3 regions of the Metabacillus sp. KH_069 genome follow, and region 2 is predicted to be linked to each of the others. Evidence: predicted binding sites of a transcription regulator. Region 2 holds the regulator's gene; each other region holds the start of a gene.
The links. Region 2 encodes LexA, which represses DNA repair genes until DNA is damaged. Its sites were predicted from a motif close to CGAACATATGTTCG; they were not measured.

Region 1 (10,282 bases), on a different replicon from region 2:
AGATATCAATAAAGAAAACATATAATCTTAAAGCCAGATAAATATTCAACCCCATCTCTGGAAATCTAAAATATCAGCTGATACTTTCAACAAGTTCATCTTTTCCATATCTTTTTACAAACTTATGAAAAGATTCACGTTTTTTCCCTTGCTCACTGTATAAGTTTATAATTCGGTCAACCTTTAAATACAATTCATCCGGAGACAAGTTTTCCAGAATCAATATTCCCGCCTCTGCGTCCTTTCCTTTTGATTTACCCCCTACATAAAGGCAGTAGGAATCTCTTATTTTCATAACCCCAATATCGTTCACCATCGGCTCACCGCACCCTACCGGACAGCCCGTGTAAGCAGGCTTTACCGTAAAGGGGACAGGCTTACCTGCGATTCTTTTATTAAGTTCAATCGCTACCGGCATCCCTTCTTCTTCTGAACCTTTACAAAAATTGCATGTTCGTAAACTTTTTACATAATTACCTACCGGATAGCAGCTCAGGCCAGCTTGTTCAAACTCAGCAATCATCTCTCCTTTTCTTTCTTCCGGAATGTCAATGTATAGCTGTTGAAAAGTGGTTAACTCAAGTTCCTCTCCTTCTTCAAGATATTTGGCGATTACCAAAAGCTGCTTGGCAGTCAGCTTTGCACCAAAATTAATTCCTCCATTAACCGCAATTTTAATTTTCTTTTCAGCATTTTCCATGCTTTGTTCCCCTTTCATAATATACTCTCGGCATATCCCTTGAACGCTGATTCTTTAAACGACATACTTAAGTTTAAATATGTCAACAATTTTTATTTCTTTTCAGTTTTACGGTACCCCTCTATAGTATACTTTTTTGTTTGATATTCTGTAAATAGTTGATGTATGCAAATCAAATTCCTCATGTTCATTGTCCTTCAAGAACTAGTCGCTGGAAAGATTAAAATCCCTGATATCTTTATATCGGGGATTTTAATCTTAGATTGTCCTATTAATGCTCTGCAGAGTACTTTCTGATTCCTGCAATAAAGGAATATCGTGACGTTTATGAAATCTCTAAATGGGGTCAAATTTAAGTTCAGAAGAAAGGAAAATACATCTCCCTAATAAAAAGTGAACATTTATTCACTGCATTTTTTTGACTTTATTAAACCATTGATCATCATAAACTAAGTCTAAATAACGCTCTCCACGGTCTGGAAAGATTGTAACTATATTAGTTTTGTTTGTCAGTCTGGGAACTAATTTCTTAATAGCTCCGACAACAGACCCTGAAGATCCGCCTGCAAATATCCCTTCTTTATCTAAAATTTCTCGACAAGCTATTGCCGACTCATAATCGTTTACATGGATAACTTGATCAATTTCATCCCTATTTAATAATTCAGGGACACGGCTAGCGCCAATCCCAGGTAACTCTCTTGGTGCTGAAGGAGAATTGAAAATTATTGACCCTACTGCATCTACCGCAATTACAGTCAGGTTTGGGTAGGTTTCTCTTAATCGCCTGCTTATCCCCATAATACTTCCTGAAGTACTAACTGGTGCAATTAAGATATCTAAAGGTTCTCCATTCAACTGCTCAGCCATCTCTCTGCCTGTTCCATAATAATGCGCTCTCCAATTATTTTCATTTGCATATTGATTAATCCAGTATGCATTAGGAGTAGTAGATAATAACTCATTTACTTTTTTTATTCTTGTTTGCAAATAACCTCCATGCTCATCAGGTTCATTCACCATACTAATATTTGCACCAAGGGCCTTAATCATTTTTAGATTTGTTTGTGAGATTTTTGGATCGACAACACAAGTAAAAGATAAATTATGGAATTTTGCTAGTAGAGCTAATGCTATTCCTAAATTACCTGAAGAACTCTCTAAAAGATGGGTCTTACTATGTATCTTTCCTTCTTCCATCCCTTTTCTTATTAAAAACTCTGCTGGTCTATCTTTCATACTTCCACCGATATTAAGCATTTCTAATTTAGCATAAACATTAATATTGGAGTCTGGAAACAAGTTATTTAATTGGAATAAAGGTGTATTCCCAATACAATCCTTAATAGAGTTTATAGTGTTAGATTTAAGTGATTTAACTAGACTTGTCATAATGGATTTTCTCTCCTTTATTAATTGAAATTATGCTTCACAAAGATAAATACTCTCAGAATACAAACGAATCTTATTTTGTAATCGTTCTAGAAGTTGATGCCATTCTGTCTCATTTAGCTTTTCCGAGATAAGAAGATCCAGAGGAATGGATAGATTTAATAAGCGGCCATTTATTAGAAAACGTGTAACACCAGCAGGAAATGTCTTTCCATTCAGTACCCTCCTCTTAAGTTCATTTAAAGTTAAAGCAGGGTATCGGAGTAAAACAAAGCCTTCTTCTGGATATAAACATTCTCCATTCGGAAGTCTATTTACCGAATACCGTTGGCTGTAAGATTCAACCATCTTGCACCAAGTATCTATTTTCTCTTCTTCACTATTAATTAAATCTATAGAAGCGTAACTAACAGTTCCTGTGTAATTAACAATGGCTGCAATCAAAGAGTTATCTAGAGGCTCTTGTGAAGACCACTTTAAAGCCGGCATCTTATATAGATGTTGGAGCCAATCACCTAATGGAACAATATGTTCCCATGCAAAAAGTTGAAACTGCTTCGGTTTTACTATTTGAACAGGTACTCGTTTGCAGCCAAGTTGTTTTAAAGCTGATGTCCTGTGAGCTCCATCAAGAATTAAATATTTATTATCCTCCATTGGAGTGCCCATCAATGGATTTCGTATAACGCCTTCTTTGTCTAGAAGTGTAGCGACTTTGTTTAAGCGTATTTGTTCTGTGGGCTCATGGAGATATAAAGATTCAATGTTTATTAATTTTAAATTAGTAAGTACACTATTCATATAAACACTCCTCTATCTTCATATATTTAAGAAATACGCTCCTTTTTGGATATACTTTTGGAACTTATATGTTTTAGTCTATTAATACCTATTATAGGTAGAATACAAATTATGCTTAAGAGAACCCAAAACCATTGAGGCTTTGATATCTCTATAAATAAATCATATAAAACACCTCCTAACAGGTTACCTAATGATCCCCCTACAGCCATAGCCATATTAGAAAAACCAAAATATGCAGCTAAGGACTCCTTAGGAGCTATGTTGGCCACATAATCTTGAAAAAAAGGGAGTAGCACCATAGAACCGAATGCAATACTAAAGAGAACTATTATTAGAGGCAATATTTGTTCTGAATATCCTAAAATCATAAAAGACAACCCGATAAATATGTAAGGTAAAACAAATATAGCTTTCATACTGCGATCTCTAAACCATTGTAAAACAGGCAATTGAAGTAAAATGATGTTGACTGTAACAAATGAGAAAATCCAGCTTGAAGACCCCGTCAATTTTTCGGAAATAATAGGAAACGTTAGATACAATTGTTGATAAACAAAGTGAAATGGCATTAAGGTGAAAACCAAAAGTATAAAGTTCCTGTGACGAATAATTTTCAGGCTTTCCTCAATCCAAGAAGAATGCCGTTTTAATAGAGGTGGTTTTGGAAGAAATAAAACGATAAATCCAATAACCAAAAATAGAGAACCAGAAATAAGACATAATAAGAAGAAATCTTCAACTTTAAAGAATAAACCTGCTAAAGGCCCCATAACAGTACCTGCATTTTCAACGACATTCATCATAGAAAAGGCTTCTTTGCTTTTTTCTGGAGGTGTGAACATAGTCAATGTAGCCTTTAGGGCTGGGATAAACATGGCACCCCCAAGTCCACTTAAGATAATCGCAATAATAATGAGGAGAGGTTGGTCTGTTAAACCTAACCCTATAAACCCTACTCCACGACAAATTAATCCTGCTATCGCTAATTGCTTATAACCAAATCGATCAGCTAAAAAGCCTCCAAACACCATTAAGCCCTGTTGGCTAAGGATTCTAAGTGAGAGCACAGTTCCTACAAAAGCCAATGAAAAGTCTAGTTGATTTACAAAATATGTAGAGATGAAAGGTACAAACATAAAAAAGGTAAAGAAGGCAATAAACTGAATAAATATAATCAGCCACGTTCCTATCCCAAAGTTAGAAATTAATCTTTTATAAAACAACACGTCCCTCCTTTACTAATTTGTCTTTCCAACCAAATACTACTGATTACTTATGGAGTTTCTACGGAGATTTGATTAACAGTATGTATCATTATTTCTCAATAATATTAAGATTGTTTCGATAGTATTAAGACAAGAGCAAATTTACTCTTTGACTGTATTTATACATTAAATTTCTTAAGTAATGGTCATTTTGACATTTATCTAAACTATGAAAATCAGAAATATTTTAAAGTATTCTATTTGATATCTTAACTAGGTAAACAATGTATTTAACGTATACAAAGTAGCGATGTCTTGACTATGAGAAGACATCGAATAGTGTAGGAGATGCTTTTTGGATTATCTCCAAAAGGCACAAGCAGTGATAAAATGATTTAATGGTTAAATAATCGTCTTTTCCAAACGGATAAAACTGTATGATGAAATTGCTTTACAAAAAACCTATGTTTTAGGTGATTTTCATCTTTAGAGTACAAAATCTTTGCTGTACTACTACGTAGGTCTTCTCACCTTAACCAATATGGGGTATTCATAGCTTTTCTCCTTACTTTCAAGTTGAAAACCGAAAAAAAAAGACATCTTGGATAGACTAACCTAAATTAATGAGACACAATAAAACACCTTCGAAATGGTACACTTAAACAAAGTACTAATTCGGAGGTGTTTTTGCATGGGCAAAAACGTATATTCAAAAGAAGTTAAATGGGCAGTAGTTAAAGATAAAATGAGTGGTCAGTTGACAAACCAAGAAATCATGGAGAAGTATGGGATTAAAAATGTTTCTCAAATCAAAACGTGGATGAAATGGTATCGTGAAAATCAAGTCCATCGATTTGACCAACCGATTGGAAAACAATATTCGTATGGACATGGGCCTGATAGTTCAAGTGAAGAAGAGAAAAAAGAACATCAAATGAATCACTTAAGACAGGAGAATGAAATCTTAAAAAAGTATTTGGAGATCGAAAAGGAGCTGAAAAAGAAATCGTCCTCCAACTAGTACAGACATTACGAAAAAAATATACAGTATCAGCTATTTTAGCTGCTTTAAATGTACCCAGATCTACTTATTATCGCTGGGCATCTTTACAACCAATAGAGTTGTCTAGGGAAGAACAATCCATTATCCTCCTCTGTAAAAAAACAAAGTACCGATATGGCCACCGTAAAATCAAAGAGCTGTTAAAGCGTAAATATCATATCAAATTAAACCGTAATACTGTTCAACGGATTATGCAGAAATATCATCTTCAATGTAGAGTAAAGGCAAAGAGAAAGTGGAAGTCTCAAGGGGAATCCGTTATTGTCGCTCCTAACTTATTAATGAGGGATTTTACTGCGAGCCAACCTAACCAAAAATGGGTGACGGATATTACCTACATCCAATATGGTCCAGACACCTTATATTTATCAACTATCATGGATTTATTTAATAATGAAATCGTTGCTTACAAGCTTTATACTCACCAACAAGTCCCTTTAGTCATTGATACCTTGAGTGAAGGGCTCGAAAAACGAGGAAACCCTAAAGGAGTGATCATCCACTCGGATCAAGGCAGCGTGTATTCTTCTTATGCATATCAAAATCGGATAAAAGAAAAGAATCTAGTCAGTAGTATGTCACGCAGGGGTAATTGTTGGGATAACGCGGTCATTGAATCTTTTCATTCTAACCTGAAATCAGAGGAGTTTCAGTATGTTAAATTCAATTCTCTATCCCAAGAAGAAGTAAGGGAACGTGTAGATCAATTCATGAAGTATTATAATGAAGAGCGTATACAAGAAAAATTAGGCTACCACACACCAATAGAGTTTGGTGGCATGGCAGCCTAAGAAGGTGTTTTATTACTGTCTCATACGACTAGGGCAGTCTAGGAAGAAGTCTTTTTTCTCTTGATTTTTGTCTATTTTAGTATCAAATTAAAAAGCCCTGTTATGTACCCGCAGGATAAATCGCTCCAACAGGCTGCTGAAAGGTTAGCTCGGATTTCGTACTTGTACGATTCAGAGCGCAAAAGGGTGGAAAAACACAAAATAAAAAGCAGCCGATTGGCTGCTCTCATGTTTGGCTTTATTCTTTTGTTTTTCTGATTGTGATCTTCAGAGTCGTTCACTCGTGAAGAAAGGCAATGGAACAAACAGCCTGTTGAATGATGGCCATCATTCTTACAGACTGTTGTTCGCTTGGATTTTAGAGGGAAGCGAGATGCCATAGAGGGTTAGGATGCGTTTTTTGCAGCCTTACCCTCTATGAGCAGACCCTTTAGGGCTCCCCAAATTGTACGGCCTTATCGTAATTGATGTAATCTCCTTGGTCTAAGTCCTTACCCTCTTTATTTCTGCAGTAAAAAAGCCAGCTTCTCGTGAGTCCTGGTTAATATGCCACATCAATAAGAACACGGCATAACTACCTTTTGCCATGATCTTTCTACGGTTCAGAAACAGGCATTCCTTTTAGGTGCCTTTTCAAGACACTCAACCCACTTCCTGAATCTTCTCACGGTTCCATCGTAGTCAATTAACTTCCCTTTCCTCAAAATCCTTTTCCTTACAATCAATCCGTTTTCAAACGGCTTTTTTCTTGTTCACAAAATTTCTCAACCGAGGCCCTTCTCCAATAGACGGTTCCAGCTAGTTCCAAATCAGGTTCTGGTATCTTGCCCCGGTGATAGTACACATTCAATTTCCGTTTATCATAATTCAATCCATTCTCTTTTAAATAATCGGCAAATTGTTTTTGTGAAAAAAAGCCCTTGCTGCCTTTCCGAACAAATGAAAGAGCTGGCTTTTTAATCAAAAAGGTATCTTCTCTGAAAAAGAGAGCCATTAATTCTAATGCCAGTTCCAGCCAGTCATCGTCTAAATGGTGATACAACGATCCAATGGTAAAGTCTTGGTGTTCAGGATCTTCAAAAAACCAAGCTAATCTCAAAAAAGTGCCTTCTACAGGATTTAACCCTTCCATTGCTTCTTCTGCTGATAAAACGTTCTTATAAGCATTCATTTTCCCTTTAAATACAGGGAACGTCTCAAGAATACGCCCAGTTGATTGTTTCATGCCACTACCTCCCGTTGACTTAGTCAACACCATTATATGATTCGCCATTGACTTATTCAACAAACTAAGTCTTTCAGTTATCAGCCTCTTTTTTTTATGCTGCAGCAACGTGAAGCGTTGCATGCAGCTCGACTTAAAGGGAGCTCGATGCCCCTTTAAGTCGACATATACAAAAATAAAAAAGAAAGAAGAGGAGTAACCTCCTCTTCCAGTCTTAGACGTATCCTTTTTCTTTCATGCTGTAGTAATCTGCACTCGCATTGACGATGATGTGATCCAGTACCTCTATTCCGAGAATCTTCCCGCATTCCACCAACCGTTTTGTGACATCCATATCTTCTCTTGACGGGTGTATGTCCTGTGAGGGGTGCTGGTGACTGACAATGATGGACGCGGTATTGTTCAGGATGGCTGACTTGAACACTTCCCTCGGCATCACAAGACTGGCATTCAACCCTCCGACATGACAGCGATGGACCGCTACAACTCTGTTTTTCGTATTCAGGCACATGACGAAGAATACCTCGCGATCTTCATCTCCAATAAATGTTGATGCGATATTCGCCCCGTCTTGAGGAGAACGTACGATATACGTCTCTCCACCTTCCACCTCTTGAATGACTTGTTTAATGCGTTGAATTTCGTAAACTGTTTTCATGTCTAACACTTCCTTTCTTTGTTTGAGGAGGAAGCAAGGAGGGGCGCAAACCGTGTGAAGGGTTCGCGTACGTTAGACGCGAACGTGCCAGCCGGGCATAGGCAACGGGTCTGCTTTTGCCCGTTGTCGTTCAAAATCGAGTGAAGCCCAATGACTTAGGGGCAGTTAGGAAGGATTCCTTACTGCTCCTTAGCCGACTTGGCTTTGCCGATTTTGTTTGCCTGGCGCCAGCCCTTCACTCGGTCATAAGCCCACTCGTTACAATTGAGAGAACAAAGAAGGCCCCCTATGGCCTGTGCGTGGCGTTTCATCAGATCGAAGATCTGATAACGCCTAATCGCGAAGGGCTCGATGACCGGTAGCGATTAACCTCACAAACGGTAAGAGAAAAAATAGCTCTTGGATCTTTTAGATTCGTCAAGAATTGAAAAGGACAATAAGAGCGTGTGATGTCATACGCTCCGCGTAGATATCACCGGATTGATGGGGTTCGATGCCCTAACCAATCCGAACCTTTAATAAATTAGGAGGAAAGCGAAGCGAACGACCCGATTCTTGGCTTCAGACAAGAATTACCCATTTCTACTTCGAACAGCTCAAACGTTTTCTTCTTTTCACTTAAAAGATAGCTTAATCGTGAGGAAAGGGAAAATCAGCAAAATATGTTTTTCCAGAAGATTTATCGATCAATAACCAGGATATCCTCTAGAGATATGCCCCTTTTCCGAGATGAAAATGATCAGAAAAAGCCCTTTTTATCGTTTTAAATGGTTTTTTGTGATTTTTATTACTAAGGAAACAAAGAGGGGGACCATTCATAATGATTACACCTGTCTACTATTTAAATTTTGAAGAAGAAAAATCAGCCTAAAGGCTGTACATATATAAGGCGCGCTCCCTTAAAGCACCTTGATTATCAGAACGTATGTTTGTATAATGGTTAAATTGAAAGGTGGAGATGATCCTATGTTAAGAGACCGAGGTAAAAACAAAAAGTGGCAAGGTTTCTTTATGACGGAGCATGTAAAGATGCTCTGGGATATGGATGAGGATTATCATCGAACGGCTAGACCACAATTAGACGAGGGACAGATAGAAGACTTAGAACGACTTCTATCGGATAGCTTACAAAATAAGATTTTACTAGAAATCATCACATGGAAAAAAGGGTACTTCACTTCGAGGATTGGAACGGTTACAAAGATTGATCGGTATGCAAAGAAAGTGATGATTCAAGATGAGTTAGATGCTGAGATAAGGCTGAACTTCTTTGATATTGTGGATGTCAAATTGAAATAGTTTTATTTAATAAAAATGATTTGCAAGAATCGTTTGATCCATTAATTTCTTTGGTGTTCTTGTCTTAGAATTTTAAGGGTTTAAAGCACTTAGAGCAGGCTCGATGCATGCTTTCATAAATAAAAAACTTCAGTTTTTTTACCATTCGTATACTGAACAGCTATTTTTCCAGCTGTTCAGCTTTTCAAAGATGAGAAGTAATCATTTTTCATTTCTTAGCTTTTCAGTCTGCACTATATTCAAGTTCCTCTTTAGCTTCTTTTAGTGTTTTAGCTACATATGGCACTTCGTAAGCACTAATGTCTTGTACATCCTCATGAAGCAGAACAAATCGTTCCGTTAACTCATCTTTTCCGTCATAATGTTCTGGGGGAACAAGTTCTTTCTTTTCATAGAACCAATTGTGGATTAAATACATTTTTTTAATAATCATTGAAATCTCTCCTCTATTAATGATTTTATTTGAAACGGTTTATGGATTTTTTCCCTTTTGACTTTCGAGCGATTACTTCCCCTAAAGGGGATGATTTTTCCCTTTTTGCAAGTAGAACGGACAATAAACATAGGCAGGTGGTCAAGGGATTAGCACAAAAAAGTTTTTGGATGTGCGTAGCGTTACACCAAAAAGTTTTTTTGCCCCTTGAACAGATGACTATCCGACTTTGCTTGCAGGCGGAAAGGGTAGGGTGTCCTGCCGGCTGGAAGTTTAGTCGGATTGTTTAATTGTACGCTTCGCAAGGCAAAAGGGAAACTATCATAATGGCAACCGCTAGGATGCCTACCTTATAGCTCTAGTGGTTTATAATTTTAGAGTCGTTTACTCGTTAAGACATCCAATGGAACAAACAGGATGTGGCTTCGTCGCACGGTTTTGGCGATGAGGGCTTACATAGTGTTGTTCGCTTGGATTTTAGAGGAAAGCGAGATGCCATAGAGCATTAGCCAGCGTTTTTTGCTGGGTTAGGCCCTATGAGCAGACCCTTGCGGCGCCACAAATAGCATTTTAAACATTGTGCTGGCTAATAATAAATTGATTTTAATTGAACCGATCAACTGGATATATTCTCACTTTAGATTTTGTTAAAAATCTTATTTCTGTCAGTATATTTTAAAAAATATTATAAAACCACCAAATCACCTTTAAA
Region 2 (10,282 bases):
ACCAGATTCATTCCGTAAATCCCTGAAATAACGGTATAGGTCGTTAAGATCAACAATAATGCATTATGACGCTTGCTTGCAAGCTTTTCCTGATTTTGATAGAGACTGTCCATCGTGTTTTTTACTTCTTTGTAAAGGGTTTTAATTTTGAAGCGATCTTTCATCATGACAGAAAGCTCTTGACCTTCAGAACGGCTGCTGATTTCAGAAAAAATATATTTCGCGGTGAAATTCGTAATCGATCTGATCAATTTGTCCATTTTATCTTGTTTTTGGTCAATATACAGCTGTGAATAGCTGTATGAAAGCTTTAAAAGGACAATTTTATAAAATAAATGCAGAATCATATTGTAATAAAGCTGGCCGTACATTTCTTCAGCTATCAGTTTTTCATTTTCGCTGTCTCTGCTAATACAAGTAAAGGTATGGTCGCTGATTATATGAAAACTGTCGGGGGACCATCTGTCATAAACATGGTCACTCACGTATTTATCAATATACTTTTGATTACTTGCTGAAATATATGGTTGATTATTGTGATTATATCCATTCATATGGCCGATTCGAAATAAATCGTTGTTTGTTATTTCTACATCAGGAGCAGTCATTAAAAAACTGGATACAAACATTCTTTCATCAATAAAATAGGGAAGGCTGCCCAAATAGGCCGATTGATCATTTTCGTTTTTTTCAATGAAGGGTACAATATAAGGGCAAAGTTCCTGGAAAATAAAATCCTGAATTCTATCAAACCGCTTTTCACCTGAATAAAGAACAGTCCCTTTTTCCTCCGTTATTGCAGGTTCGAGAACTCTGAAATGATCCATAAAATCAAGTGCATCGCTTAATGTAATTTCAGTACCGCTGCTATATGGTTCTGTTCGAATCGTAACCATGCCGATGGAGAATGGACAAAGATAAATATCAATCGAAAGGACCTTCATGGAAATTAAATTTCGGGCCGTCTCAAGACTGCAATCCAAATTTAACTGTTTGGAATAGCGGTTTATGGCTTTCTCTTTATATTTATCCGGAAATAATATTTGTTCGATGTAGGGCATAAAATAATGATTTAAGCGTTTATGCGGGATATCAATACTCCCGCCGTAATATTTAGTCTGCTGGCTGCTATCTTCAATTGAAAAAAATTCGAAGCCGTTTGTTTCCAGCTCATTAGTCAAAGGCTTTATGGAGTCCTTAGCCCACGAAAAAGGAAAAACAAATTGGGAATTCGTTCGCTGAACGATCATTTCATTATGTTTAAGTTCAGATATCATAGGCTACCTCTTCTAAATTTTATCAACTATTATCTTCCCCTTGTGGAACCGCATAAAACCCAAAATAAAAAATCTTTGCTGAGCAGCAAAGATTTTTTAATGGATATTACGGTACACCCCGATGACTTTTCCGAGAATCGTTACATTTCGCAGAATAATAGGTTCCATTGTTGAATTTTCAGGCTGAAGGCGAATGAAGTCTTTTTCTTTAAAGAAGCGTTTAACAGTTGCTTCATCATCTTCTGTCATGGCAACTACGATATCACCGTTATTTGCGGTCTTCTGCTGCTTGACAATAACCATATCCCCGTCCAGAATTCCAGCTTCTATCATACTGTCTCCCATAATTTCAAGCATGAATACTTGATCATCTGACGCTGCAAATGTATCTGGTAGCGGAAAATATTCCTCGACGTTTTCAATGGCTGTGATAGGTGAACCTGCTGTAACTTTACCGATAATCGGAACATTAATGACGCTTGCTCTCGGAATATGTGAAGTCTCTTCTTCAAGGATTTCAATAGCTCTCGGCTTAGTTGGATCGCGTCTGATAAGGCCCTTGCTCTCAAGCCTTGCCAGGTGACCGTGTACAGTTGAACTAGAAGCAAGGCCGACAGCTTCGCCAATTTCGCGTACAGAAGGCGGATAACCTTTTTTTTGAACTTCTAATTTGATGAAGTTTAAGATATCCTGCTGTCTTTTTGATAATTTTGTCATCTTTTGCACCTCGCGTCCTGTAATTTATGTTGATTATAGCATGTTTTTCCTGCGCATACAAACATAAGTTCGAAAAAATCCGTTGACAGAAACGTTTGTTCGCATTATACTAAAAATATCAAAAGTACGAACAAACATTCTATTTCGAGGTGGGGATTATGTTGAAAGAATCATTTTCTTATTTACTCTCATTTTTTATCGTCGTTATTGTCGCTGTCTTTGCTTTATCTTATACTGGTGAAAAAGACAGCATGGATCACTACGTAAATATAGAAGTTACTGAAGGGGACAGCATCTGGAGCATTGCAGACAAATTTCAAGAACATCATAATCTCTCTAAAACAGATTTTGTCGAGTGGGTTCAGGAAAAAAACGGCATGGAAACAGCAGTCATTAAACCTGGAGAACAAGTCTTTATACCAATTGAAAAAACAGCTTATTATGAGGTAAATCAAATAGCAAGCAAGAAATAGGGAAGTGAGAACACTGAACGCCATCATCTATTGCAGAGTCAGCACAGTGAAAGAAGAACAGGAAACATCACTTTTAAGGCAGAAGGAAGAATTAATCAAGCTTTCTGAGCAGAACAGCATGAATATACTAAAAGTGATTGAAGAACAGGCCAGCGGCTATGATATAGAAAGAGACGGGATATTTGAACTGTTCGACTGCATCAAAAATCAGCAGGTGGATGCAGTCCTGATCCAGGATGAAACAAGGCTTGGAAGAGGGAATGCCAGAATTGCACTCATTCATTTTCTGCTTAAAGAGGGGATAACCCTTTATTCAGTTACTCATAACGGCAGACTTCTGCTATCAGAGGCTGATTCCATGGTGCTTGAAATTGTGAGCATTGTAGAAGAATACCAAAGGAAGATTCACAATCTGAAAATCAAAAGAGGCATGCAGCGGGCAGTCAAAAATGGCTTTAAGCCTCAAAACAACCTTTCTAATATCCAACAAAGCCCCGGCAAAGACAAAAAAGAGCTTCCTATTTCAGAGATTGTCCGATTAAAGCAAAACAAACTGACCTTTGCCGAAATCGCCGCAACGTTAAGAGGCTTCGGCCACGATGTTTCAAAGGCCACGGTACATAGAAGATATCAGGAATATATGAAACAGTCAGGAGACCAATAAGTTGTCTTTTAAGGTCATTTTTAGTACGATAGCATAGTGAATCTACAAAAAGGAGTTACCAACATGCTTTCAAAAGAAAAAATGGCCAGAATTAATGAACTTTCCAAAAAGGCTAAATCAGCCGCATTATCAGCTGAAGAACTAAAAGAACAGCAAAGCCTTAGACAGGAATACCTGCAGGTGTTTCGCGGTTCTATGAAAAATACATTAAAAGGCGTTACAATCCTCGATCCAAACGGAACGGATGTCACACCTCAAAAATTAAAAGATGAGAAGAAGCGAAACCTTCATTAACAAAAGGAATACGTCAATTTATGATGTATTCCTTTTCAATTTGCACATAATACATTAGAATAGTTTCTTACACATCTTAATGCACTATTACATTTCATGCATAATGGTTGTATGATAAAGAGTGTACAGCTATGATAAGAAAGTAGAATGTTATTTCTGAAAGGATGATCAAATTATGTCACATTCAATTCAAGACTTATCTATTGCTACGATCCGAACATTATCGATCGATGCAATCGAGAAAGCAAATTCAGGACATCCTGGAATGCCTATGGGGGCAGCTCCAATGGCTTACGCACTTTGGACACAATATATGAATCATAATCCTAAAAACCCGGAGTGGTTTAACCGTGACCGTTTTGTCTTATCAGCAGGTCATGGCTCAATGCTTTTATATAGTCTGCTTCATTTATCAGGCTATGATCTTTCAATGGAAGATATTAAATCTTTCAGACAATGGGGAAGTAAAACTCCAGGCCACCCTGAATTCCATCACACTGCAGGTGTAGATGCAACTACGGGGCCATTAGGACAAGGTATCGGCATGGCCGTAGGAATGGCCATGGCAGAACGTCATCTGGCACATACATACAATAAAGAATCTTATCCTGTAGTAGATCACTACACATACGCTATTTGCGGAGATGGAGACTTGATGGAGGGTATTTCTTCCGAAGCAGCATCTCTTGCAGGACACCTGAAGCTTGGCAAATTAGTCGTTTTATACGATTCAAATGATATTTCGCTTGATGGCGACTTAGACCGCTCATTCTCTGAAAATGTTGAAGATCGTTTTAAGTCAATTGGATGGCAGGTTATCCGTGTTGAAGACGGCAATAATTTAGAAGAGATTTCTAAAGCTATTGAAGCCGCTAAACAAGATGAAACACGTCCAACATTAATTGAAGTGAAAACAACAATCGGGTACGGATCTCCAAATATGTCAGGTAAGTCTGACGTACATGGCAAGCCGCTTGGAATTGACGAAATTAAATTGACAAAAGAAGCTTACGCTTGGACATTTGAAGAAGACTTCTACGTTCCAGATGAAGTTTATGCTCATTTCAAGGAATCTGCCGAACAATTCGGATCTAAAAAAGAGCAGGAATGGAATTCTCTATTCGATAGCTACCAAAAAGAATATCCAGAGCTTGCTAAACAGCTGAACGCCGGCATTAAAGGCGAATTGCTTGAAAACTGGGATGCAGCGGTGCCTGTATATGAAGAAGGAAAAGCACTTGCATCACGTGCATCTTCAGGTGAGGTATTAAATGGTCTTGCTAAAAACATTCCTTATATCTTTGGAGGATCAGCTGATTTAGCGGGTTCTAACAACACATCGATAAAAGGTGCGGCAGATTTCACAGCTGAGGATTACAGCGGACGAAATATCTGGTTTGGTGTACGTGAATTTGCAATGGGTGCTGCGTTAAATGGCATGGCTTTGCATGGCGGCCTGCGAGTATATGGAGGTACATTCTTCGTATTCTCTGATTACCTCCGTCCGGCAATCAGATTAGCAGCTCTTATGGGACTTCCTGTTACGTATGTATTCACACATGACAGTATTGCCGTTGGGGAAGATGGACCAACTCATGAGCCGATTGAACAGCTTCCTTCTCTACGTGCAATGCCTAACTTATCCGTTATTCGTCCTGCAGATGGTAATGAAACTGCTGCAGCATGGCGTATTGCAATGGAGTCAGAAATGTCTCCAACTGCACTTGTTCTTACTAGACAAAACTTAAAAACAATTAAAGGCACCTCTGAAACTGCCTATGATGGTGTTTCTAAAGGAGCATATACAATCTCACCAAGTAAAAAGGAAACAGCGGATGCCCTGTTATTAGCTACAGGATCTGAAGTAGGCCTTGCTGTTGAAGCACAGGATGCGCTTCTTAAAGAAGGTATTGATGTTGCTGTTGTCAGCATGCCATCATGGAACCGATTTGAAAGTCAATCAAAAGAGTACCGTGATTCCGTTCTTCCTAAGACGGTTAAAAAACGTCTTGCGATTGAAATGGCAGCTCCGCTTGGCTGGGAACGCTATACAGGCGATGAAGGCGATGTTCTTGCCATCAACCAGTTCGGTGCATCTGCACCTGGAGATAAAATTATGAAAGAATACGGCTTTACTGTTGATAACGTAATGGCAAGAGTAAAAGCACTGCTTGAACAATAATCACCTCTGAGAGAGAACGATTTTGATCGTTCTCTCTTTTTCGACAAAAAAAGTGATGCATCCCTCTGTTATTTAGACAAATTTCTAATACTTCATTCCCTTATAATTGACGATAACAGTCATTTCGGAGGGGTGGAAGAATGAGGCACTATTATGTCTATTTAATAGAAGAGGAATTTGCGAACCACTTTTTTGGCCGAGAAGCGAAACTGTTCCATCTTTTTCAGGAATATCTCCGGACAAGCCCTGAGCAGCTGGAATTTAATCACCTATATAAGCAAATCAGATACGTAACGAAGTCCATTTCGGCTGAATCTATAGATCACATGATTGAATCAAGTTTAACGAACAGATACAATTATGCTCATATTGAAGGGCATCACCGCATCGACAGTGAATCCAAGCAGGGGAATGCCTTGCTTCAAGTAAGGGATCAATATATAGAAGTCACTTCTATTGGAAGCTTTGATATGGAAGCCATCTTTTTTGAAATACTCAGGAAAATTGACTCCTGTTTTTTGGCTATGGATTTCGAAGCAAAACGATACGGCTGGCTAAAACCGATAAAAGAAAGAAAATTTGTCTAAAAAGGCAGAAATTATGGAGTATTTGTTGTATAATATCCTATGGTTTAGTACACTGTAAAATAGACAACATGAAGGAGGAAATACGATGGATCTGTGGGTAGTCATTCTAGTAGGCGTTCTGGCATTAATTGCTGGAGTAGCACTAGGATTTTTCATTGCTCGCCAGTATATGATGAGTTACTTGAAGAAAAATCCGCCAATTAACGAGCAAATGTTAAAAATGATGATGATGCAAATGGGTATGAAACCATCCCAAAAGAAAATCAATCAAATGATGAAAATGATGAACAATCAAGCAAAATAAAAATTCCGTATGATGCGGGGTTTTTATATGATAAAAAGCACGCCCTGAGCGTGCTTTTTTGTATGGTTTTTAAGAATAAGTCATTCGTTTCATTGAACTGTAGCTATACCGATTGTATTCATTCAGCAAGTGATCGAGTTCCTGACTGTATTGAATGGACACGTTTGAATTAATTCCATTTTTCGTTGCGATATCGATCATTTCCGCCCGTTTTTTTTCAATAAGTTTCAATAATTCTTGTTTTGACACGAAAACTTGTCCTTTCTGTATGTAAGTTCTAACCGATCCTCTTGCTAATAATTTCTATTATATCCTAAATTGGAAAATAATTCGAAGGAAAAATAAGGATTTTATCAATTAATATATGACTATTATAAAGGTATCAGCTCCATGAAGAAATCCTTTTGCATAGATGTTAAGGAATTGACATAAAAATGTCACATAGTGAAACATATAATTCTTTGGATGTATTTGCTAGAATGAAATGTGACTCAACTAAGAGAGGAGGATTACACAAATGACAGATTTGAACTTGTTTTTAGCGTTTGGAGCTGGCTTTCTATCTTTTATTTCACCTTGCTGCCTGCCTTTATATCCTGCCTTTTTATCATACATAACTGGAGTATCGGTCGGTGAAATCAAAACAGAAAATGCTATGCTGCAAAAAAGGAGTTTTCTCCACACGCTATCCTTTTTGCTTGGCTTCTCCATTATTTTTATTGCGCTCGGTTTTGGCAGTTCATTTATCGGGGAATTCTTTTTTGAATATAAGGATTTAATCAGACAGATTGGCGCGATTCTCATTATTTTCTTTGGGTTAGTGATAGTTGGTGTTTTCCAGCCAAAGTTCTTAATGAAAGAACACCGTTTTGAATTGAAAAACAGACCATCGGGTTATTTTGGTTCTGTTCTTATAGGTCTTGCTTTTGCTGCTGGATGGACTCCTTGCACCGGACCGATCCTAACAGCCGTATTCGCTCTTACATTAAGCAACCCTGGATCTGCTATGCTCTACATGCTTGCTTATGTGCTTGGTTTTGCCATCCCTTTTCTAATTTTGGCGTTTTTTATTGGCAGACTTGGATGGATACGTAAACACAATTTGAAAATCATGAAATTCGGGGGCTGGCTGATGATTGTGATCGGAATCATGCTCTTTTTTAACTGGATGACACAGATTATTATCGTCTTCAGCAGAATGTTTGGAGGGTTTACAGGATTTTAGACCTAATTTTTTTCTTTTTTTAGGTCGTTTTTACTATCTTCTGCTCCTTTTTTTGATATAATAACTCATAGAATAATAGTATTTCTTTCGGTAACACTGTGAGGAGGAGCTTGTATGGCTAAAGTGCTGATAGTAGATGATGCCAAGTTTATGAGAGTGACATTATCTAAAATACTGACAAGCAATGGACATGAAATTGCTGGAGAAGCTGAAAATGGAGCAGAAGCCGTTCGTCTTTATCAAATATTGCAGCCGGATCTGGTTACGATGGATATCACAATGCCGGAAATGAACGGGATTGAAGCATTAAAAGAAATTAAAAAAGAATTTCCTGAATCGAAGATTATCATGTGTTCAGCGATGGGGCAGCAGAAAATGGTCGTTGAAGCAATTGAAGCTGGAGCGAAGGATTTCATCATTAAGCCATTTGATGAAACGAGAGTGTACGACGCCATTAATCGTGTTCTGGGTTAAATTCAAACTCTATTTATATCGAAGAACCATCGGAAATTTGACGAGATGGTTTTTTATTTTTGACTAATGTATATTATAATATAAGGAACTCCGTGAAAAGGATTGATCATGTTGGTCATTTACTCAACAATTATTGCAGTAGTTATGGCATTAGGTGTCATGATGATACGCATGAGAGCTTCTAAAAAGCCTGCAAGTGCCAGAAAGATTATTTTGCCGCCTATCTTTATGAGCACTGGTGCATTGATGTTTTTGCATCCTATGTTCAGAGTGACTCCGCTTGAATTTTTGGAAGCGATCACGCTTGGATGTATTTTCTCTATTTTTTTAATTAAAACATCAACATTTGAAGTGAAAGAAGACAAAATTTATTTAAAAAGATCTAAAGCTTTTGCGTTTATATTAATCGGTCTGCTGATCATTAGAATCGCATTGAAATTTTACTTGAGCAATACGATTGACGTTGGTGAACTGAGCGGTATGTTCTGGATTCTGGCGTTCGGAATGATTGTGCCCTGGCGCATTGCCATGTATCTTTCTTACCGGAAACTCGAAAATCAGCTCAACCCGCCAAATATCCAGGCTACTTGAAAAACCCGCCAGAGGATTCCGGCGGGTTTTTTTCATTGATTAAGTAGAATTTTGTGTTTTTCTTAAAATAATGCTCTGTAAGGTGTATGATCGATTTCTTTTTCTTTAAGTCTTTTTAGCAGGAATTTATGATCTCGTTTAGGTGTTGCTGTAATGTATCCGCGAATGACCAAGTCCTGAGTGATTTGATCTGCGTTTTCCTTTAATGCTATTTCCCCGATTTTGCCTGCAATTTTAGCTCTTGCGACATCTCTGAATAATTCAGGCACTGGTTCAACAAGATCTTCTAAAAGTTCTTTTTGCCTTGCATCCCAGAGGTGCCTTGTTTGCTGTATATAGTAATCTTCCCAATCAAGGTCTGATTTGCCATCCTCTTTAGGTAAACGCTTTAAGAATTTGCGGAACATAAAAAATCCGCCTATTCCGAGCATCCCTGCCAGGAAAACGACCCAAAAAAGGATAAACCATAAAAACCAGCCGTCTAACATCTTTCAAACCCCCGATCCATCCTGCAATCTGCCTTTATTATACACCACGAAAAAGGGGTTGGAAAGTTGTCTTAACCCGACTGAACCTGTTTTGAGAGCTCCAGCAGGGATTTTTTTATTGCATTGCGTTTATTTCGGTCTTTGCCTGATGAGATATGTCCGAGCAGCTCTGCATGTGCAATATAAAAAGAGCGCTTGTAAGACAGGTCAATGCGAATTGTGCCGGAATTTGTGGGAAGGTACAGAATTTCATACAGTAACGACATAAACGCTCCTCCTAATCAGCAGTTTCTTATTCATTATATGATTAAAAACGACTATAAAAAAGAATTATTTTCCTTATTATTGTAAAAATTTGATGAAACAACTTAAATTTTTTAGTTCTATTTACTCATAAAAAGAAACTCCCTGATCTCAGGAAGTTTCATCCGTTTCTTGAGTGAACTGAAAATAGAGGTTGCGGAGAACGAAGGTTTTGTATAATTTCAATTTCCGTCTTTCAATGGGATGTTTGGTGATCCCCATCTCTCTCAGTTTTTTCACATACCATCCTTTTGATCCGTAATAAGCCATAAGAAAACCCCTTTTTATATAGTTAGAAGAAAATATGATGAAAAGGAGTTTTTCAGAACAAGGACAGTCCATTATAAAGAAACTTTCAAGCCTCCCCAACATATATTGCTCTATAGGAGGCTCAGACATGGAGAAGTATTATTGTACAAATTGTATGCTGCTTTTAAACGATAACCAACAATGCACTCGCTGCGGGCACAATGAGATAAAAAAAATTGAAATAAATGTTCAAACCCATATCCCGAAAAATTCTGGATTAAAAAAGGAATCGGACTATTAACGGCGGCATCTTTTCAGGTGCCGTTTCGCTCGTTGCCTGCTCTGAATCCTGAACGGTCTTGTTTGTTTCATTAGATCCTGTATGAATGGAATTTCCGAAATTCACTACTCCGCCTGTAATTTGATGAATGACGAGACTTTTAATATACATACC
Region 3 (10,282 bases), 1.2 Mb from region 2:
CTGACTGCAGTGTTTCTGCTTCGTTTCGATAAAAAAGGCTCCCGACAACTTTTGATAACGTCTCCTTTTGGTCCTGCTGGGTAAAGTACGTGTACGTATCCCACCAAATGGAACTGATTGGATAGCTCCGCTTCCAGGCCTGCAGCTGAGAAGTAAGATAGGAAATGGTAACATCTTCATTCACAATAAAGGACAGCTGTTCCTCTTCAGGCAGCTCCTCAGGCTCATTTATAAAAATTTCCGTTCGAATGGCTGGGAATAAGTCCTTCAGCCGCTTAATGATCATGGACGGAAGCAAAGCTTTCCCTTCCTCGTCTGCAAGCGGATAGGAGATATACAGCTCATGAGATGCGCCTGCAAGTGCTAAATAAATGATAAAACTTTCATCTAAAAGCTGCTCTCTCGCAGTTGGCGCAAGTTCAATCCCCTGATGGTGCAGAGACATCCGGTCTTCCTCTGTCAGCACCCCTTTTTCCATCGGCCTTGCAGGAAGAACACCATCATTGGCGCCAACCACAAATGAAATCTTGACGTTAAGCAGTCTTGATCGTTCCAGGCTTGCAATGACAACCTGATCAATTGCAGGCGGAACGAGCGCAAACTTCATCGCCTCAAGACCCGTTTCGATCATTTCGGAAAATAGCTTGCGGGAAATGGCATGCTCATTCATCATCTCAGCAAACTCATCAAGCATTCCTGTTACAGCACTCCATACTTGAGCATGTTCTCTAGCCTCGATCAGTCTTCCCGCTTCCTCGGCATTCACTCGCAGCTGCTCAAGCTTAAGCGGAATATCCAGCTCTTCAAGAAACAGGTACAGAGCCTCGGCCATGCCGATGCTGCTTTTAGCCCTTTTCATTCTCTCAGCAAGTCCGCTCAGCGGCCGGACAACGAGATCTCTGAGCTGATTGATCATTTCTTCCATTTCATTTTCTTCATCTGTTCTGACATACTCATCGTCCAATGAATAGTATCTGCGATAGACAAAGCGTTCTTCCTTTGTCCATTTGCTTCCCTGAATCCCATATGAAAGCACGTAGTTTTCAAACTGATCCATTTTTTCCCGCATTTCCTGCTTGTCGGCGTCAAGAGGCAGAAGAAGCTCTGTTTTGATGCAGCGGAACACCGCTTCATAGCGCCAGTTGCCGTTTAAGACTTCAAGGGCTGATCTGATCAGTTCAATCACAGGGTGATTCAGCATCGAACGCTTTTGATCGATGAAAAAAGGAATCTCATAATCTCTGAACACTTGTTCAATCAAATCCTGATAATCTCCAATATTCCGAATTAAAACGGCAAGATCCTTGTAGCGGTAATCTTCATCCATGACAAAGCCGCGGATTTTTCTGGCAATCCCTTCTATTTCTGAGCGGCGGGACGAGGCCTGGGCAATCACCGCGTTTGTTTCTCCTTGGTACGGCTTTACAGGCCTTGATTCAAGATATCTCTCTAAATGGGCAAGTGACGGACGTTCTATGAATCTCGGCATTTCATTTAATACGAGGACCTCATCCACTTCCATCCTTGATTCTTCTGCAATCATTGAGAGCTTATGATAAGTCATTCCAGTCATTCTGAATAAATGCAGTTCATGCGGCAGATGCTCATGAAACGGCTTGTCCGCTGTAAGCGCAATGGTTACGCTTTTTGCATAATTCATGAATGCTGCGATGACTTCATACTCCTGGGGCGTAAAGCTGTGAAATCCATCTATATAAATATCCGCATTTTGAATATATGATGATTCTGCAATTTTCTCTGCCAAGAGCTTAAGATAATCCTCTGAATCAACGTACGTTCCGCTAAGTTCAATCTCGAGCTGTTTATAGAGCAGGACAACATCATGAAGCTTATCAGCCAGCGCCTTTTCCTGACGGGTAGCATTTACTGACATCTTCTCGAGCTTTTCTTCCATATCCTGGGGCGTGAGACAATATCGCTTCAGCTCTGTAATCATCGTTTCTATATGTTCGATAAATCCGCTTTTGCTGCTTGCTTTTGCAAAGATTTTAAACTCCTGCTTATGCTGTTCAACAAGCTTCCGAAGCATCATTTGAATCCCTGTTCCGGATATATGATAGCGGCTGATTCCTCCTGTTTCCTGCAGGATCCTCCATGCCAGACGGCTGAAGCTGAATGTTTGCGCACGCATCATCCCGCCTAAATCAGGCGTTTTAATCAGCTCATATTCAATGCCAAACGTCATTTGATCAGGCACCAAATAAACGATTGGGTCTCCTTCCGGCTGTTCAAAAAGATCCATGCGGATTTCATTTAACAGCCGGTGTGTTTTCCCGCTTCCAGATCTCCCTAACACAAACTTTACTCCCACATTCAGGACCCCTTTCTAAAAAAAAGCGCAAGCACATTGATACGCACAGGCAGCTTACTGTCTATAAGATTCTAAATTAATTTCTTATCGTCAATGAATAAAAAGGCATACCAATATGCCTTTTTCATTCTTTAAGCTATCTATTCTTTCATTTGTAATCTCTACATCTATTTTACTTGAAAAAACAGGGGAATACCATTCCCGCACCCTTTCCAAGTTTTGCAGAATCATGGGAGAACGGCCTGATAAGATGATGCATAGGCTATAAGAAAAGTGAAAGCGGCAAGGTTTTGACAGAGCCATTCTGAGAGAGAATCCGGGTACTTGCGCTGGACATAGATGCTGGATGCTATCTGAATTTTGATATGAATGAAAAGGAGGCAGGAAAATGAATAAAATTAATCTGCTCTCATTCTTTTTTTTAATCACGGCAATCATGGTCGCAAGCAGCATCTATATTCTTATTCCGATTTATCATGAAGCAGCAGAAGGCATTGGAATTTCATTTGATGAAGCTGTACTCGGAAGCACTTTTTTCACCTTCTTCTATGCAGCCGGGCTACTTGTATTTGGGCCGCTTACAGAGATGGCCGGGAAGAAAAAAATTCTCATTGCCGGATTTGGCTGCTCCATCATTGCCACGGTTCTCTTAGCCTTTGCGGCACCTTCAACCTTTCTCCCGCTGCGCTCCTTACAAGGATTTTTTTTGGGCTGCTTCGCGCCTGTCGCTTATGCCTATTGCTTTGAAGCCTTTGATGAGAAAATAAGGACACGGCTGATTTCCCTCATCAATATGGGGTTTTTGATGTCGGGCATCATGGGTCAGCTGATCAGCTCAGCGATTGCAGCTGCATTCAATTGGGCTGCGGTGTTTTATTTTTTTGCATGTATGTATGCTTTTGTAATGGCTGGGATGGTCTTTTTAATTGAGGAAAAAAGGACGGGAACTGTACGGAAAAATTTCTTCTCTTCTTTAAGCTCTATTCTTAAAAACAAAAAATTGATGTTGTGTTATCTTCTTGCTTTTGCGATGCTAATGTCTTTTGTTGCTTACTATGAAGGTTTTCACAGAGAATACGGGGGAACGGTTTCGAATGAGGCTTTGTTCTGGGCCAAAGCTGCGGGATTAACGGGGGTATTTTTCTCACTGATGAGTGTGAAGTGGATTATAAGGTATGGTAAGCTGACTGCCGTCAGATATGCCCTGATTGGAATAATCCTTTCATTTCTTCTATCATTTTTAAGCACCAATCTTTACATGTCAGCAGGATTTTCTGTGTTATACACAGCATCGCTCTCCATTTGCATACCCGCGGTCATTTCGCTTATCGGCGAATACGGAGGACGTGACAGGGCAACTGCAGTGTCCCTATATTCATTCCTGCTTTTAGCCGGAGCAAGTATAGGCCCTTTAATAGCCGGCATCTTTTCCTTTCATGGAATTCTGTTTTTGTTCTCAGTGTTTTACAGCATAGCTGTTCTTTTTACAATCAGAAAATAGATTCATTCTTTCACTTTTCCGATCACTTCATCCTGACTGATCAAGCCAAATTGCCGGCTGTCACGGCTTACGAGACGATTATCCCCTAAAACAAATAGATATCCCTCTGGAATCGTATTTCTTCCGGTGATTTCTTTTAAGGTAAAGCTGCCTGTTACTCTTCCGAAAGGAGTCCCTTTTTTCAGCGTTTTCAAATAAGGTTCTTCCATTGCCTTGCCATTTACAAACAGTTTATCATTTTTATATTCGAGTTCATCCCCCGGCAAACCGATCACTCTTTTGATGTAAGCATCTTCTCCGCCCGGTGCTTTAAACACAACGATCTCAAAGCGTTTGAAATCAAACAGGCGGTGATTGACCTTATTTATGGACAGCAGATGTCCGGCTGTCAGAGTGGGCTGCATGGAAACACCCTCAACCTTGTAATCAACGAAAATGAGATTTTTTATGGTAATAATGAGCAAGAATGTGATGACAGTTGAAAAAAACCAGTATCTTTTTCTCATCTTAACTCCCCCGTAAATTTAATGATCTCTTTTCTTTTCAAGCATTTTGACATTGAGCCGCTTTTCGAGCTGCTTGCCGATGAACCACAATAAAAAAATAACAGCCACGGCAATGACCGTTCTTGAAGGCTGCGTAATCAAAGCACGCAAATCATATCCGATGAAACTGACTAAAAAGATCATCACAAACTTTCCGGACAGCACAGCCAAACTGAATTGCCAGATACTCACCTTGGACAGCCCCGCCACGATATTAACGGCTGCAGATGGCGTAAACGGAAAGCAAAGCAGCAAAAACAAAGGACCAAACCCGTGCCTCTCAAGCCACCCCATCATTCTCTGCACAGTCGCATTCCGGCTGAAAACCCTGAAGAACCTCTCCTGTCCGTACTTTCGAACGATCAGAAACAGAATTAGGGCACCAAGACAGCTTCCGATCCAGGAATAAATAAAACCGAACCACAGGCCAAACGAATTGGCATTCGCTACAAGAAAAACGACTAACGGCAAAAATGGCAGAAACGCTTCAAGCAAAGGAAGCCCTATGCCCAGCAGCGGACCAAACGAACGGTAATCTTTAAAAAATTCCATCATTCTTTCAATAGTAAAATAATCCAAAAACGCCTCGAGTTCCATGCGGTAAGCTCCTTACATCTTTATCTATGCTATTATTTTACACGTTTGTGTAAAGACTTTAAACATAGAGGGTAGTTTCCTGTGCGGAGCATGCATAAAACAGACTTGCATTTCATAAGCTGATAAAGTAAAATAAAATCGAACATACGTTCTTTTCATAATGTTGAAGCGAGGTTTTTTTGATGACGAGAATTCCCTCAGACCTTCGAGATGCAATTGAAATGTCCATATACCTTCCGATGACCATTTCCATATTCAACCGGGACTTATCCATCATTGAGCAAAGTCCATTCAAGCTTAAACAGCCCTACCTGAACATCATCGAAGAATCACTCAAACTTGCACAAAAGGATCTGACAGTCGTACGCCATGAACTGAAAAAAAACAGCATAAAGGTCAGCCAGGTGCAAAGAGATGAAGCATTTACGATGTATTCATTCATCTTTAAAGGCTACGAGGAGCAGCACAATTATTTTAATCCCCGAATACGCAATAAAGTATGCGAACTCATGGAAGAATATTTATTTAAAGTGATAAAAAAGTAATTAATGCTTGTTCAGCTCGCGAATGATTTGTTCGTAAATGAGATTTGTCTGCTTTTCCTTTGGAAACAGCACCAAGTTCATCTTGCGGTGCTCTTCTTCAATTCGTGCTGTTATGATCGTGCGCAGCTGAGCCGTCCGGAATAATTGGTTCTCAAAAGACGTTGAAGAGACTGAAATTGTTACACTGCCCCCATTTGTAAAGAAAATGTCTGTATTATCAAAATCAGCAGCTGCATATTGAAGAATGTGTGCATGCGAAATCCATGCGCATTGCCTTCTTGATGAAGAAGACGTTGGAAAGAAATACATATGATTTCCCGGATCAATGACAATCGGAGGTTTGTGTGTAATCCCCATTAAATCCCTTGTGGCGGCTTTGCGTCCTTCGTAGCTGGACCCGAAATAAGAACAGCTTCGGTTTATAATATCCTGAGGAGTGAGCTTCACAAAAACCTCTTGCTCTGCCTCAATGACTCTAGAAAACAGACTTCCTCTGTGCACCTCAGGCAAGATTGCCATCGTAAATCGATTTGCTACGTAATGATCTAAATACTCTGCTTGCTCGTTTTCCAAAATTTTCACCTCTAATTATATAGGAGTATAGAACTAGTTTTAATCTAGCATATCCATTTCTCTTTTTCTACAATTTTACAATATTTTAACATTGAGATGATAAGTTAGAGAAAGTGCTGCAGACAACTCTCTTATACAAAATTCAAGCCTCTAATACACGGCATCCGGCAGAATCCAATCAACTTTCATGTCCTGCTCTGCGTTCCATTTATCTTTGCACTTCCATGTTTTCCTGACTTTTAACCACATGCAGAAATTGGAGAAATAAGTTTTCTAAAAATTATAAATATTTAGTTGATTTCTGTGCCTATTATCCATATAATTAAAAAAAGGCATCAGGGGTGATCTTTCGTGAAAAACAGGAAAACGTATACCGAGATCATGAAGTCCCGTAACACATTCAAGATGGAAAAGAAACAGGAAACCGTACTTGATATTTACATTCAAATGGTGTTGGATGAAGCTGTGTTAACCCGGAAACTGTCCCTCCTTTCGGAAAAGATCGATGAGTCCTTGGACCTCAATGACAAACCGCTATTTTTAAAGTTAGCCAAAGAATATGCAGAGCTGCGATTAATCATTTAAAAGCAAGCCCCGAAGCGGGGCTTGCTTTTATGTTGTTGGTGGAGAATGTGCTGGGCGGCATACAGCTCCTATGGGTACCTTCGCAAAAAAACTTCTCGATTCAAAGGCATCATACAACATCTTAGATCTCAAAAAAGCAACAAAATTAAATCCAGTACACAAAAAGAAAAGCTGCCGCACCAAAATGATGCGGCAGCTTTTTCTGTCCTGCTTAAGATTGATTAGCTGTGAACTGCTCTGCTTCTGTTGAACCTTTTAACGCAGTTGTAGAAGAAGTTCCGCCTGTGATGGTTTGTGATACTTCATCAAAGTAGCCTGTTCCGACTTCGCGCTGATGTCTTGTTGCTGTATAGCCGTATTGCTCGCTTGCAAATTCAGCCTGCTGAAGCTCAGAGTAAGCAGCCATGCCGTGATCACGGTATTTTCTTGCAAGTTCAAACATGCCGTAATTTAGAGCATGGAAACCGGCAAGCGTAACAAATTGGAATTTGTAGCCCATTTTAGCAATTTCTTTTTGGAACTTGGCAATTGTCTCTTCGTCTAATTTTTTCTTCCAGTTGAAAGATGGCGAACAGTTGTAGGCAAGCAGCTTGCCTGGGAATTTTGCATGAATGGCGTCAGCGAACTTCTGCGCCTGCTCTAAGTTCGGCTCAGACGTTTCGCACCAGACTAAGTCAGCATACGGAGCATAAGCAAGTCCGCGTGCGATTGCCTGATCAATGCCTGCAGCTGTGCGGAAGAAGCCTTCCGGTGTGCGCTCACCTGTAATAAACGCCTGATCTTCAGGATCTACATCACTTGTGATTAAGTCAGCTGCATCTGCATCTGTTCTTGCAATAATTAATGTCGGAACGCCCATAACGTCAGCTGCAAGACGAGCTGAAATTAAATTCTTTACAGCTGTTTGTGTCGGCAGCAATACTTTTCCGCCAAGGTGACCGCATTTTTTCTCAGATGATAATTGATCTTCGAAATGAACCGCAGCAGCTCCAGCTTCAATCATTCCTTTCATTAATTCAAATACATTCAGCTGTCCGCCGAAACCGGCTTCTGCATCTGCAATAATCGGAGCGAACCAGTCGATGTTTCCTTCTCCCTCAAGATGCTGAATTTGATCGGCACGCTGAAGGGCCTGATTGATGCGTTTTACAACAGACGGCACACTGTTTGCCGGATATAAACTTTGATCCGGATACATGTGTCCTGAAAGATTTGCATCAGCCGCTACCTGCCAGCCGCTTAAATAAATCGCTTTCAATCCTGCTTTTACTTGCTGAACTGCCTGATTTCCTGTTAGTGCGCCCAGTGCATGTACATAATCTTCCGTCTGCAGCAGGTTCCAGAACTTTTCAGCTCCCCTGCGTGCAAGTGTATGTTCAATATCAATCGATCCGCGAAGGCGAATAACCTCTTCAGCTGTATATGGTCGTTCTACCCCATTCCATCTTGCATCCATTGCCCAGTTTTCCTGTAATTTCTGTGCTCTTTCGTTTGTCATTTCCTGATCCCTCCAATAGGTTGTTTGTATTGTTATAATACAGTTATTATTTTATAGTATTAATATATAACAGATTAATTGGAAATGGAATCTTTTTCTTTAAAATTTTTTGAATTTTTTATTTTCTGAGATTGAATGCTTGATAGGATGGGGTTTTCAAGGGGTAAAAGACAATGATTTCAGGTAAAAAATAAAAACAGAGGCTGGGACAAAAGGTTTTCAGCCAAAGAAAAATCCGAACTATTATGCGAAATTCCAACTTGAATTTCGTTTTAGTTCGGATTTTTTTCTTATTGTTGCCGCAGACTAAATGATAGAAACCTTAAGTGGATTGCAGCGGAAGGAACTTGACTCCTGCGGGAAATAGAGCAAAGTGGGAGACCCCACAGGCAACGCCGAGGAGGCTCCCATGCTCCCCGCGGAAAGCAAGTTCCTGGAGCGGAAAGTAACGGACATTATTTATCATGAAAACAACAACCTATGCGAAAATAACCTTTTCACACTATTCAATGTTCGGCTTTAATTCGGGAGATGATCGTTACGTCCCAGCCTCTGCTGCTATTTTTATTTATCAGGATTACCGTTGCCCCATTCCTCAAGATACGTAATCCGCTCAAGTATCGTAGGATGGCTGTATCTGAAAATTTTCACCAGGCCGGGCGGATTAACCTGGCTCAAGCCGGCTTTCGTCAACTCCTGGAACGTATTGACGGCTGCTTCCGGATTTTCAGTCATTTCAATGGCGTATAAATCAGCATCTTTTTCCTGATGGCGTGAAATGATGTTGGAAAATGGATCTGAGGCAAAAGTAAGCATCCCCATAAGCATCAGAAATAACGGCAATGAAGCAAGCTGCTGTTTTTCGGTGATATTGAGAATATGCCCGAACCGCCTGATCGAAAAATTCATTAACCGGTTGATCAAATATAAACCGATCAGTGTCAAAACAAGGTAGCCGGCAATTCCGACGTAAATATGCTTCATGACGTAATGTCCCATTTCGTGTGCCATGATAAACAGAATTTCTTCCTCACTCAGTTTGTTTAAAGTAGTATCCCAGAGCACAATTCGCGAATTGTCCCCAATTCCGGTTACATATGCGTTTAACGCATTTGTTTTCTCCGACATATTCACTTCAAACACATGCTCTGCCGGGATATCCGCTTTTTCCGCTATAGCAAGGATTTTCGTTTCAAGCTCTTTGTTTTTAAGCGGGGTAAAATCATTGTAGAGCGGATCAATTAGAACGGGCTGGATAAACATTAAAAACAGACTGAACGGAATCGACAGCACCCATGCAAAAAGCCACCACTTCCTGGAAAACTTGCGGATAAGCCCGTACAGCACAGCAACAATTAAAATCATAAACGCATAATTCACCCAGAAATCAATCAATTGATCTTTCATCCATCCAGCAAAGGATTGAGTTGTAATGTGATAAGAAAGCGAGATTTTATAGCGCATCCATTCGATTGGAAACGCACAAAGCGTCACGATAAAAGAAAGCCAGAACACATATACCGCTGTCTGAATCACAAAGAAACGTGAAATCCCTTCAGACCAATGCTGAATTTTCCTTGAAAACCCAATAACTAGAATAACGAAAAAGATAAACCATTCAAATGGCGCTGTTATGAAATAGAGAAAATCCCTAAGCCTGGAATATTCGCCTGACAGGACCAGTTCGCGGCTGTTCATAAACGTATTCGGATCAGCTGAACCTCCCTGAAACTGGGTTGGCAGGGCGGAATCTGCACCCATATAGATATACCAATAAACAAACAGGCCATACAAGAAGTAAATCAGGACTGATACAGTCAGCCATTTGCGCATGATGACGCCCCCTCGAACAAGCTCTTTGTATTAGTGTAGTTCACGACAAAGAGAGTTAGAACTTAAAATTCGGGTTAAAACACGAGGCCGTATACAATCAGCGTCAGGATGGAGCTCATCACAACGACGATGACATTAACACCCAGATAAGCAACGGCAAAAGCTGCAATCGCCCCAGTAATTCCAAACCAGATATCCTCTTGAATAAGAAAAACACCAGGAACAATCAATGCTCCGAGGGTTGCATAAGGAACGTTTCTTAATACATTCTGA

Region 1: a site for LexA is predicted at 8,757-8,770, ahead of AC3ISE_RS22815 (YolD-like family protein). Genes of this name have one in related genera too.
Region 3: a site for LexA is predicted at 5,115-5,128, ahead of AC3ISE_RS04630 (YhjD family protein). Genes of this name have one in related genera too.

What each region holds. Positions count from the first base shown of each region.
Region 1 covers NZ_JBYQOB010000002.1:121,831-132,112, forward strand. Annotated here, with positions in the region: gene AC3ISE_RS22780 (nitrite reductase) at 74-700, opposite strand; gene sbnA (2,3-diaminopropionate biosynthesis protein SbnA) at 1,106-2,092, opposite strand; gene AC3ISE_RS22790 (ParB N-terminal domain-containing protein) at 2,123-2,893, opposite strand; gene AC3ISE_RS22795 (MFS transporter) at 2,920-4,119, opposite strand; one part of gene AC3ISE_RS22800 (IS3 family transposase) at 4,793-5,069, shown strand; one part of gene AC3ISE_RS22800 (IS3 family transposase) at 5,069-5,955, shown strand; gene AC3ISE_RS22805 (hypothetical protein) at 6,677-7,180, opposite strand; gene AC3ISE_RS22810 (JAB domain-containing protein) at 7,395-7,838, opposite strand; gene AC3ISE_RS22815 (YolD-like family protein) at 8,805-9,137, shown strand; gene AC3ISE_RS22820 (hypothetical protein) at 9,361-9,570, opposite strand.
Region 2 covers NZ_CM174460.1:2,063,876-2,074,157, forward strand. Annotated here, with positions in the region: gene AC3ISE_RS10175 (hypothetical protein) at 1-1,277, opposite strand, end outside; gene lexA (transcriptional repressor LexA) at 1,374-1,994, opposite strand; gene yneA (cell division suppressor protein YneA) at 2,153-2,467, shown strand; gene AC3ISE_RS10190 (YneB family resolvase-like protein) at 2,481-3,131, shown strand; gene AC3ISE_RS10195 (DUF896 domain-containing protein) at 3,195-3,425, shown strand; gene tkt (transketolase) at 3,601-5,607, shown strand; gene sirA (sporulation inhibitor of replication protein SirA) at 5,748-6,194, shown strand; gene AC3ISE_RS10210 (YneF family protein) at 6,280-6,498, shown strand; gene AC3ISE_RS10215 (aspartyl-phosphate phosphatase Spo0E family protein) at 6,568-6,747, opposite strand; gene AC3ISE_RS10220 (cytochrome c biogenesis CcdA family protein) at 7,016-7,723, shown strand; gene AC3ISE_RS10225 (response regulator) at 7,838-8,197, shown strand; gene AC3ISE_RS10230 (CcdC family protein) at 8,306-8,788, shown strand; gene AC3ISE_RS10235 (DUF2621 domain-containing protein) at 8,851-9,276, opposite strand; gene AC3ISE_RS10240 (hypothetical protein) at 9,348-9,542, opposite strand; gene AC3ISE_RS10245 (YflJ family protein) at 9,691-9,849, opposite strand; gene AC3ISE_RS10250 (hypothetical protein) at 10,106-10,282, opposite strand, start outside.
Region 3 covers NZ_CM174460.1:900,837-911,118, reverse strand. Annotated here, with positions in the region: gene addB (helicase-exonuclease AddAB subunit AddB) at 1-2,332, opposite strand, end outside; gene AC3ISE_RS04645 (MFS transporter) at 2,721-3,833, shown strand; gene lepB (signal peptidase I) at 3,836-4,339, opposite strand; gene AC3ISE_RS04635 (TVP38/TMEM64 family protein) at 4,358-4,975, opposite strand; gene AC3ISE_RS04630 (YhjD family protein) at 5,158-5,520, shown strand; gene AC3ISE_RS04625 (competence protein ComK) at 5,521-6,093, opposite strand; gene AC3ISE_RS04620 (IDEAL domain-containing protein) at 6,445-6,678, shown strand; gene aceA (isocitrate lyase) at 6,890-8,176, opposite strand; gene AC3ISE_RS04610 (M48 family metallopeptidase) at 8,741-10,009, opposite strand; gene AC3ISE_RS04605 (AzlD domain-containing protein) at 10,084-10,282, opposite strand, start outside.